DNA from 4 places in the Lysinibacillus sp. F12 genome. Region 2 is predicted to be linked to each of the others. Evidence: riboswitches for the same ligand, from Rfam matches in the RefSeq annotation. Region 2 holds a riboswitch; each other region holds the start of a gene.
The links. Region 2 has a riboswitch for S-adenosylmethionine ahead of metA (homoserine O-acetyltransferase MetA). Riboswitches for the same ligand answer to the same signal wherever they lie in the genome.
Positions count from the first base shown of each region.

Region 1: it holds a riboswitch for S-adenosylmethionine, as region 2 does, so the genes downstream of both, metA (homoserine O-acetyltransferase MetA) here and metA (homoserine O-acetyltransferase MetA) in region 2, are expected to answer to the same signal.
Region 3: it holds a riboswitch for S-adenosylmethionine, as region 2 does, so the genes downstream of both, AC3CH7_RS21750 (MetQ/NlpA family ABC transporter substrate-binding protein) here and metA (homoserine O-acetyltransferase MetA) in region 2, are expected to answer to the same signal.
Region 4: it holds a riboswitch for S-adenosylmethionine, as region 2 does, so the genes downstream of both, metK (methionine adenosyltransferase) here and metA (homoserine O-acetyltransferase MetA) in region 2, are expected to answer to the same signal.

Region 1 covers NZ_JBYMLP010000003.1:723,625-725,818, reverse strand. Annotated here, with positions in the region: gene AC3CH7_RS17515 (hypothetical protein) at 1-359, shown strand, start outside; gene AC3CH7_RS17510 (nucleotide excision repair endonuclease) at 405-776, opposite strand; SAM riboswitch class I at 979-1,088, shown strand; gene metA (homoserine O-acetyltransferase MetA) at 1,187-2,122, shown strand; gene AC3CH7_RS17500 (GerAB/ArcD/ProY family transporter) at 2,178-2,194, opposite strand, start outside.
Region 2 covers NZ_JBYMLP010000002.1:287,576-289,769, reverse strand. Annotated here, with positions in the region: gene AC3CH7_RS08425 (hypothetical protein) at 1-250, shown strand, start outside; gene AC3CH7_RS08420 (nucleotide excision repair endonuclease) at 296-667, opposite strand; SAM riboswitch class I at 870-979, shown strand; gene metA (homoserine O-acetyltransferase MetA) at 1,078-2,013, shown strand; gene AC3CH7_RS08410 (GerAB/ArcD/ProY family transporter) at 2,069-2,194, opposite strand, start outside.
Region 3 covers NZ_JBYMLP010000007.1:22,752-24,945, reverse strand. Annotated here, with positions in the region: gene AC3CH7_RS21760 (pyridoxal phosphate-dependent aminotransferase) at 1-87, shown strand, start outside; gene AC3CH7_RS21755 (PPC domain-containing DNA-binding protein) at 135-638, opposite strand; SAM riboswitch class I at 761-866, shown strand; gene AC3CH7_RS21750 (MetQ/NlpA family ABC transporter substrate-binding protein) at 956-1,786, shown strand; gene AC3CH7_RS21745 (methionine ABC transporter ATP-binding protein) at 1,891-2,194, shown strand, end outside.
Region 4 covers NZ_JBYMLP010000002.1:1,334,101-1,336,294, reverse strand. Annotated here, with positions in the region: gene pckA (phosphoenolpyruvate carboxykinase (ATP)) at 1-603, opposite strand, end outside; SAM riboswitch class I at 995-1,113, shown strand; gene metK (methionine adenosyltransferase) at 1,398-2,194, shown strand, end outside.

The DNA.
Region 1 (2,194 bases), on a different contig from region 2:
TACTTTATTTATTAATGATGGGTGGATGTGATTCTGCACCGCTGCCGGTTTTTCCTAAGATTCAAGAGCTAACAATCGTTCCTGACCATATCCAACAACATATTATAGCTACAGACAGAATTCAGTTATTGTATGAAGATGACGTGACGTACTATCTTGTCATGTTTTCAAAAGGAAATGTGCTAGCAAGTGTAGCAGCTAATGAAAATAGGTTAGTCATTCATTTCAAGGAAGGAAGCGAGCAAAAGAAAGAAGCTCTACCCTATGTCTATGCCATCAACAAAAGCGCGGAGCTGACTATTATCGAACTGTATATTAACGGCAAAAGCATGCCGATAGATCGTATTACCATGCTGTAATAAAAAACCGAAATCCCTAAAAAGAGATTTCGGTTTTTATTGATATTAATAAAATACTTTATCTACATTGTATTTGGAGCGGAACGTATTAATCGCATACGTTTCATAAATTTCACGTTCCATAGGATCTTCTACTTCATAGACTTCAATTTTGAAGACCTCGTCACGATAGTTTTTCATCGGAGATACATTGTCTTCAAAATGTTTTTTTATGCGTTGGCGAATTTTACGTGCTTTGCCGACAAATAATAACTCATTCTTTTCATTATAAAATAAGAAAATGCCGCCTTTATCACGTGTGATTTTGTGGAAGTCGATGAAACCAAAGTATGGTGTAATTGGGACATCACCTGGTTTTACATCTTGTTCGCGTTGGCGAATAACTACATCTGGTTTTGGAAATTCAATATTAATCAAAGTATTCACGTTCCTCTCTATTACTAAAGATATATGGTAACATAATAGCGGCATGTTTACCATAAAATTTCATGTAGAATAACCATATACAGCAAGCTTAGTGTTCATCAAATGAATGTAGAACATGCATGGGAATAACAAAATATTCTATGAATTATTGATATTCTAACTAGTCCATGTTACAATTCAAAATAATTAAATAATCTTATCAAGAGAAGCAGAGGGATTTGGCCCGATGACGCTTCAGCAACCTCTAACAAATGTTAGAAAGGTGCTAATTCCAGCAAAGGTTTTTCCTTTGAGAGATAAGAGTGAACGTGAAAAAAATCCTTCTCATTCTATCTCATATGGAATGTGGAGGATTTTTAATTTTTTTAGAAAAAGGAGCAAAAAAGAGAGGGGAATGCTAGATGCCAATTAATATTCCGAAAAATTTACCTGCTGGGGAGCATTTACGTGAGGAGAAAATCTTCGTGATGGAAGAGGATCGTGCGAGAACACAGCAAATACGTCCATTAAACATATTAATTTTAAATTTAATGCCCGAAAAAGAAAAAACGGAGCTACAATTATTACGTTTACTAGGAAATACACCATTACAGGTCAATATTACTTTTTTAAACACGGCTACTCATGAATCTAAAAATGTCAGTAAATCTCACTTACAATTATTTTACACAACGTTTAACCAAATTCGTCACCGACGTTATGATGGTATGATTATTACTGGGGCACCTGTAGAAAAAATGCCATTTGAAGAGGTTAACTATTGGCAGGAAATTGCTGAAATTATGGATTGGTCTAAAAAGAATGTGACATCCGTGCTACATATATGTTGGGGGGCACAGGCTGCGTTATATCATCATTATGGAATTGGAAAAATAGAGCTCTCTGCTAAATGCTCCGGCGTTTATTCTCATGTGATTACTGATTTAACAGTGGATTTAGTACGAGGCTTTAGTGATTTATTTACAGCCCCTCATTCTCGCTATACATCTGTCTCGATTGACGAGGTTCGCAATCATCCAGACTTACGCTTATTATCCTATTCAGAGGATGCAGGTGTGTTTATCGTGCAATCTAAAGATAATAAAAACATTATGATTACAGGTCATTTAGAATATGATGCGACAACACTGGCTGATGAATACAGTCGCGATGTTGCCAAGGGCATTGATATCAACGTTCCAGTAAACTACTTCCCAAATGATGATCCAGAAAAGGAACCGATGAATACATGGCGTGCCCATACACATTTATTGTTCTCCAACTGGTTGAACTACTATGTATACCAAGAGACACCATATGAATGGGACTTTGTGGACGAAATTGAATATCATATTTAAATAACAATAAAAAAGTCTAATTTCTTCGCTAAGTAGCTGAAGGAATTAGACTTTGTTATTCTAAATTCTTCT
Region 2 (2,194 bases):
TACAGACAGAATTCAGTTATTGTATGAAGATGACGTGACGTACTATCTTGTCATGTTTTCAAAAGGAAATGTGCTAGCAAGTGTAGCAGCTAATGAAAATAGGTTAGTCATTCATTTCAAGGAAGGAAGCGAGCAAAAGAAAGAAGCTCTACCCTATGTCTATGCCATCAACAAAAGCGCGGAGCTGACTATTATCGAACTGTATATTAACGGCAAAAGCATGCCGATAGATCGTATTACCATGCTGTAATAAAAAACCGAAATCCCTAAAAAGAGATTTCGGTTTTTATTGATATTAATAAAATACTTTATCTACATTGTATTTGGAGCGGAACGTATTAATCGCATACGTTTCATAAATTTCACGTTCCATAGGATCTTCTACTTCATAGACTTCAATTTTGAAGACCTCGTCACGATAGTTTTTCATCGGAGATACATTGTCTTCAAAATGTTTTTTTATGCGTTGGCGAATTTTACGTGCTTTGCCGACAAATAATAACTCATTCTTTTCATTATAAAATAAGAAAATGCCGCCTTTATCACGTGTGATTTTGTGGAAGTCGATGAAACCAAAGTATGGTGTAATTGGGACATCACCTGGTTTTACATCTTGTTCGCGTTGGCGAATAACTACATCTGGTTTTGGAAATTCAATATTAATCAAAGTATTCACGTTCCTCTCTATTACTAAAGATATATGGTAACATAATAGCGGCATGTTTACCATAAAATTTCATGTAGAATAACCATATACAGCAAGCTTAGTGTTCATCAAATGAATGTAGAACATGCATGGGAATAACAAAATATTCTATGAATTATTGATATTCTAACTAGTCCATGTTACAATTCAAAATAATTAAATAATCTTATCAAGAGAAGCAGAGGGATTTGGCCCGATGACGCTTCAGCAACCTCTAACAAATGTTAGAAAGGTGCTAATTCCAGCAAAGGTTTTTCCTTTGAGAGATAAGAGTGAACGTGAAAAAAATCCTTCTCATTCTATCTCATATGGAATGTGGAGGATTTTTAATTTTTTTAGAAAAAGGAGCAAAAAAGAGAGGGGAATGCTAGATGCCAATTAATATTCCGAAAAATTTACCTGCTGGGGAGCATTTACGTGAGGAGAAAATCTTCGTGATGGAAGAGGATCGTGCGAGAACACAGCAAATACGTCCATTAAACATATTAATTTTAAATTTAATGCCCGAAAAAGAAAAAACGGAGCTACAATTATTACGTTTACTAGGAAATACACCATTACAGGTCAATATTACTTTTTTAAACACGGCTACTCATGAATCTAAAAATGTCAGTAAATCTCACTTACAATTATTTTACACAACGTTTAACCAAATTCGTCACCGACGTTATGATGGTATGATTATTACTGGGGCACCTGTAGAAAAAATGCCATTTGAAGAGGTTAACTATTGGCAGGAAATTGCTGAAATTATGGATTGGTCTAAAAAGAATGTGACATCCGTGCTACATATATGTTGGGGGGCACAGGCTGCGTTATATCATCATTATGGAATTGGAAAAATAGAGCTCTCTGCTAAATGCTCCGGCGTTTATTCTCATGTGATTACTGATTTAACAGTGGATTTAGTACGAGGCTTTAGTGATTTATTTACAGCCCCTCATTCTCGCTATACATCTGTCTCGATTGACGAGGTTCGCAATCATCCAGACTTACGCTTATTATCCTATTCAGAGGATGCAGGTGTGTTTATCGTGCAATCTAAAGATAATAAAAACATTATGATTACAGGTCATTTAGAATATGATGCGACAACACTGGCTGATGAATACAGTCGCGATGTTGCCAAGGGCATTGATATCAACGTTCCAGTAAACTACTTCCCAAATGATGATCCAGAAAAGGAACCGATGAATACATGGCGTGCCCATACACATTTATTGTTCTCCAACTGGTTGAACTACTATGTATACCAAGAGACACCATATGAATGGGACTTTGTGGACGAAATTGAATATCATATTTAAATAACAATAAAAAAGTCTAATTTCTTCGCTAAGTAGCTGAAGGAATTAGACTTTGTTATTCTAAATTCTTCTTGTCAGAAACCGTAATATCTGGTTTAGCCTGATGGTTCTGATTGGAATCTGTAGCAGCATCGTTAGTTGGATTATCTTGATTCGCATCCATTTTGTCAGGTTTACTGTG
Region 3 (2,194 bases), on a different contig from region 2:
GAAGGCTATGTGCGTATTGGCTTGCTTGTAAGCGAGGAACGTTTACGAGAGGCCATCCAAAGAATTGAGCAATTGAAATTATTTTAACATGTAACCATATAGAGTCCTGTAGCTTTCACTAGCTACAGGACTTACTATTTTTCAATTTTCCTTGGAAAATCTAACACATGTTCTAATGGATAAAATTGTACGTGACCTGTTTCATCATCCATCTGACGGATATGCTGAATGCCTTGCACTTCTGCCAGTACTACATCTGCTGTTATGACGATATTTCCGCCCTTTATAAAATGACCGCCTGAAACCACTCCCCATTGATCACTCATGGAACCATGGAAATGCGTTTCATATCCTGCATCACGCTTACAAACCACTCCTGAACCTTGGATAAACTCGAGTGGCCCCTCTTTCTCTACCACATCACTAAATCGAACTTTAATGTGGGAGGTTTCATCGGGTACTAAATAAACAAAGCTACTTTTTTGAAAACTACCAATACAACTAATAATGGTTGCTGAATCAATATTATTCTCTTCACAAAGTGCCTCTATTCCTTCAATGATGTCTGTCCCCATGAGAAGACGTGCACTAATCACCTTACCAAATGAACCTATGCCATAATTAACTCTTACTGGCATTCTTCCCCCTCCTTCGCGACAAAATATTATAACAATATAAAAAATTTCAAAAATATTTATTGACTTACTATACCCTATAAATTATATTAGTTCTATCGGAAATACAAAAATATAATATGAATCTCTTATCAAGAGTAGCTGAGGGACTGGCCCTATGAAGCTCGGCAACCTCCTTTTATGAAGGAAGGTGCTAAATCCTGCAAACGAAATTCGTTTGATAGATAAGAGAGGACTTTTTTTCATGAGCCTCTCTTAATTTATAAGAGAGTTTTTTTATTTTCAAAAAACCGATAAAACAATTTTTGGAGGTAGTTTTCATGAAGAAGAAAAATAAATTTTTAGTAGGTTTAGCAAGTCTTACATTAGTAGCAGCACTAGCGGGCTGTGGCTCTAAAGAAGATAGTACAGGAAAAAGCGACGCTATCGATGAAAATAAAATTGTCGTGGGTGTCACTTCAGGACCTCATGAGCAAATTGCAGAGGTAGCTGCTAAAGTCGCAAAGGAAAAGGGGCTAGAAGTAGAACTAAAATCTTTTTCTGATTATGTTTTACCCAATACATCCTTAGCTGAAGGAGATCTTGATGCAAACAGCTATCAGCATAAACCTTTCCTCGATACTTTTAATAAAGATCACGATACAGATTTAGTACCAGTTGGCAAAACAATTTTAAATCCTATGGGGATTTACTCTGAAAAATATAAATCATTGGATGACGTTCCTGAAGGCGCAACATTTGGCTTACCGAATGACCCAACAAATGGAGCGCGAGCTCTCTTTGTTTTACAAGAGGCAGGCTATATTAAATTAAAAGATGGAGCGGACTTAACAGCATCTGTTCGTGACGTGGAAGAAAACAAAAAGAATTTAAAATTCATAGAATTAGAAGCCGCACAAATTCCTAAGCAGCTTAGTGAAGTAGATGTAGCTGCTATTAATACGAACTTTGCGCTGGAAGCTGGCATTAATCCACAAGAGGACTCTATTCTTTTAGAATCTACTGACTCTCCATATGTGAACTACATTGTCGTTCGTGCTGAAAATGAAAATGACCCAACAATTAAAAAATTCGTTGAGGCTTACCAGTCTGATGAAGTGCGCCAATTCATTGAAGAGGAATTCAAAGGTTCTGTAATCCCTATCTGGTAATACATGCCAAAAGCTGATATAAGGCTGAGAATCTGCCAATTGTCCACTATGGAAATCGCGCAGATTCTTGCTTTTTAGAAGCTAAGAAAGGAGCAAGTAATCTGATGATTCAATTACAAAATATATCAAAAGAATATAAGACGAAAAAAGGCAGTATTAAGGCAGTGGACGGAATTAATCTTCATGTAAAAAAAGGACAAATTCATGGTGTAATTGGGTATAGTGGTGCCGGTAAAAGTACGCTTATTCGTTGTGTTAATTTACTAGAGCGTCCCTCAGCAGGCAAGGTTTTGATTGATAATGTGGATATTACTACCCTTTCACTTCATGACTTACGTCAAACACGGCAAAAGATTGGCATGATTTTTCAACATTTTAATCTCTTAAAGACAGCAACAGTTTATAACA
Region 4 (2,194 bases), 1.0 Mb from region 2:
GAAAATAGATTTTTTCATTTCACCAGCATATTCAGTACCACCAATTAAGATAATTTTCTTTTCAAGTGATACAATGATGAATGTTTCAGAAGCAGTACCGTCAACCGCAGGATCTGCTTTAAAGTTAGGAGCTGAGATGACAGTGAAGTCTGCAACATGCGAAGCTAATTCTTCTTTAGTCGGACGGATAAATAATTGATGAGCGAAAAGGTTGTGCCAAGCGTATTCATTAATCACTTGGATGCTTAATTGTGAATCTTTGTCAGCACCAGCAAAACCTTTGAATACGAATAATTCATCACGTTCTTTTAAATATTTTATTACTTTTACATACAGATTATCGAACACTTCAGAGGAAATTGGTTGATTGACTTTACCCCAGTCAATTTGATCTTTTGTGCTTTCTTCTTCTACTGTATATTTATCTTTAGGTGAACGACCAGTGTATTTGCCAGTTTCTGCACGAACTGCGCCATCTACTGTTAACATTGCCTCACCACGAGAAGTAGCTTTTTCTGCTAATTGTGGTACTGAAAGTTGAACATTAATGTTACCGCCGTTTAATAATTCCTTCAGTTCGTTTGCAATTTCTACTGAATTCATCGATTAAATACCATCCTTTTTTATAGTATTCCCTTGGTTTAGAGGGATTTTTTCTTAATTTCAAAAATAGTATAACACAATGGGTTAAATAATCTATACTAATTAAGAAATTATTTTAGAGTTTTTATTACTTTTCAATAAACTGACAAAAAATAATGTTTTTCGAGTAGAAAACATTCAATGCTACAGTAAATTGTCTAAAATTTGAGCCACACATATGTTACCACAAGAAGCTAGGTATGTTGTAGGGATTAAATTTCTTCTATTTACATCATCACCCAAGTATGAAAATTTTATGGTGATAATTTTGTTCTTCCTTTCTATACAGTAATACATAAGAAAATATTTGACAACGATTGACCTTTTCAGTAACATGAAAATTGAACGGATACTCTTATCCCGAGCTGGTGGAGGGTCAGGCCCTGTGAAACCCGGCAACCTGCATGTATTATTTCACAACATGCGTTGGTGCCAACCTGATGCAAGGGAAAATCCCTTGAACGATAAGAGTGAAAGGTAACGAAGTCATTATTCCTTTCCTCATGTATAGTAACGTGAGAAAAGGATTTTTTTATTGTTAAAAATTAATGTAAAGGTAAGTATATGTAGTTCTTTCCTTATTATAATGACGGGTCTTTCGAAATCCTCGTGTTTTTAAGTAGCAGTTATTTTTTCTCGTAAAGTGAAATGACAACAACAGCGGCTTGAGAGAGTTCAATCCTTAGGAGCGGACTTGACATGGGTAATGAGTACCGTACAAATACTTTTTGTAAGAGTAATAGGAGGAAAACTAAATGACAAACCGTCGACTGTTTACATCAGAAAGTGTAACAGAAGGGCATCCAGATAAAATCTGTGACCAGATTTCGGATGCCATTTTAGATGCTATTTTAGCAGAAGATCCAAATGCACGTGTAGCGTGCGAGACAACTGTAACAACAGGATTAGTATTAGTAGCAGGAGAAATCACTACTTCTACTTATGTAGATATTAAAGGCATTGTACGTGATACTGTGGCGGAAATTGGATACACACGTGGTAAATATGGCTTTGATGCTGAAAACTTAGCAGTACTTGTAGCAATTGGTGAGCAATCTCCAGATATTGCCCAAGGCGTTGACCAAGCTTTAGAGGCCCGTGAGGGTTCTATGACAGATGCAGATATTGAAGCGATTGGTGCAGGAGACCAAGGCTTAATGTTTGGCTATGCATGTAATGAAACACCTGAGTTAATGCCATTACCAATTAGCTTAGCTCATAAATTAGCACGTCGTTTAACAGAAGTTCGTAAATCTGGGGAGTTAGCTTATTTACGCCCAGATGGTAAAACACAAGTAACAATTGAGTATGATGACAATAACGTACCTGTTCGTGTCGATACAATTGTTATTTCAACTCAGCATGATGAAGAAGCAACACTTGAACAAATTCAGGCCGATCTAAAACAATTCGTGATTGCTCCTGTAGTGCCAAGCGAATTATTAGATACAAACACAAAATACTTTATCAATCCAACTGGCCGTTTCGTAATTGGCGGACCAAAAGGAGATGCTGGTTTAACGGGCCGTAAAATCATTGTTGATACATACGG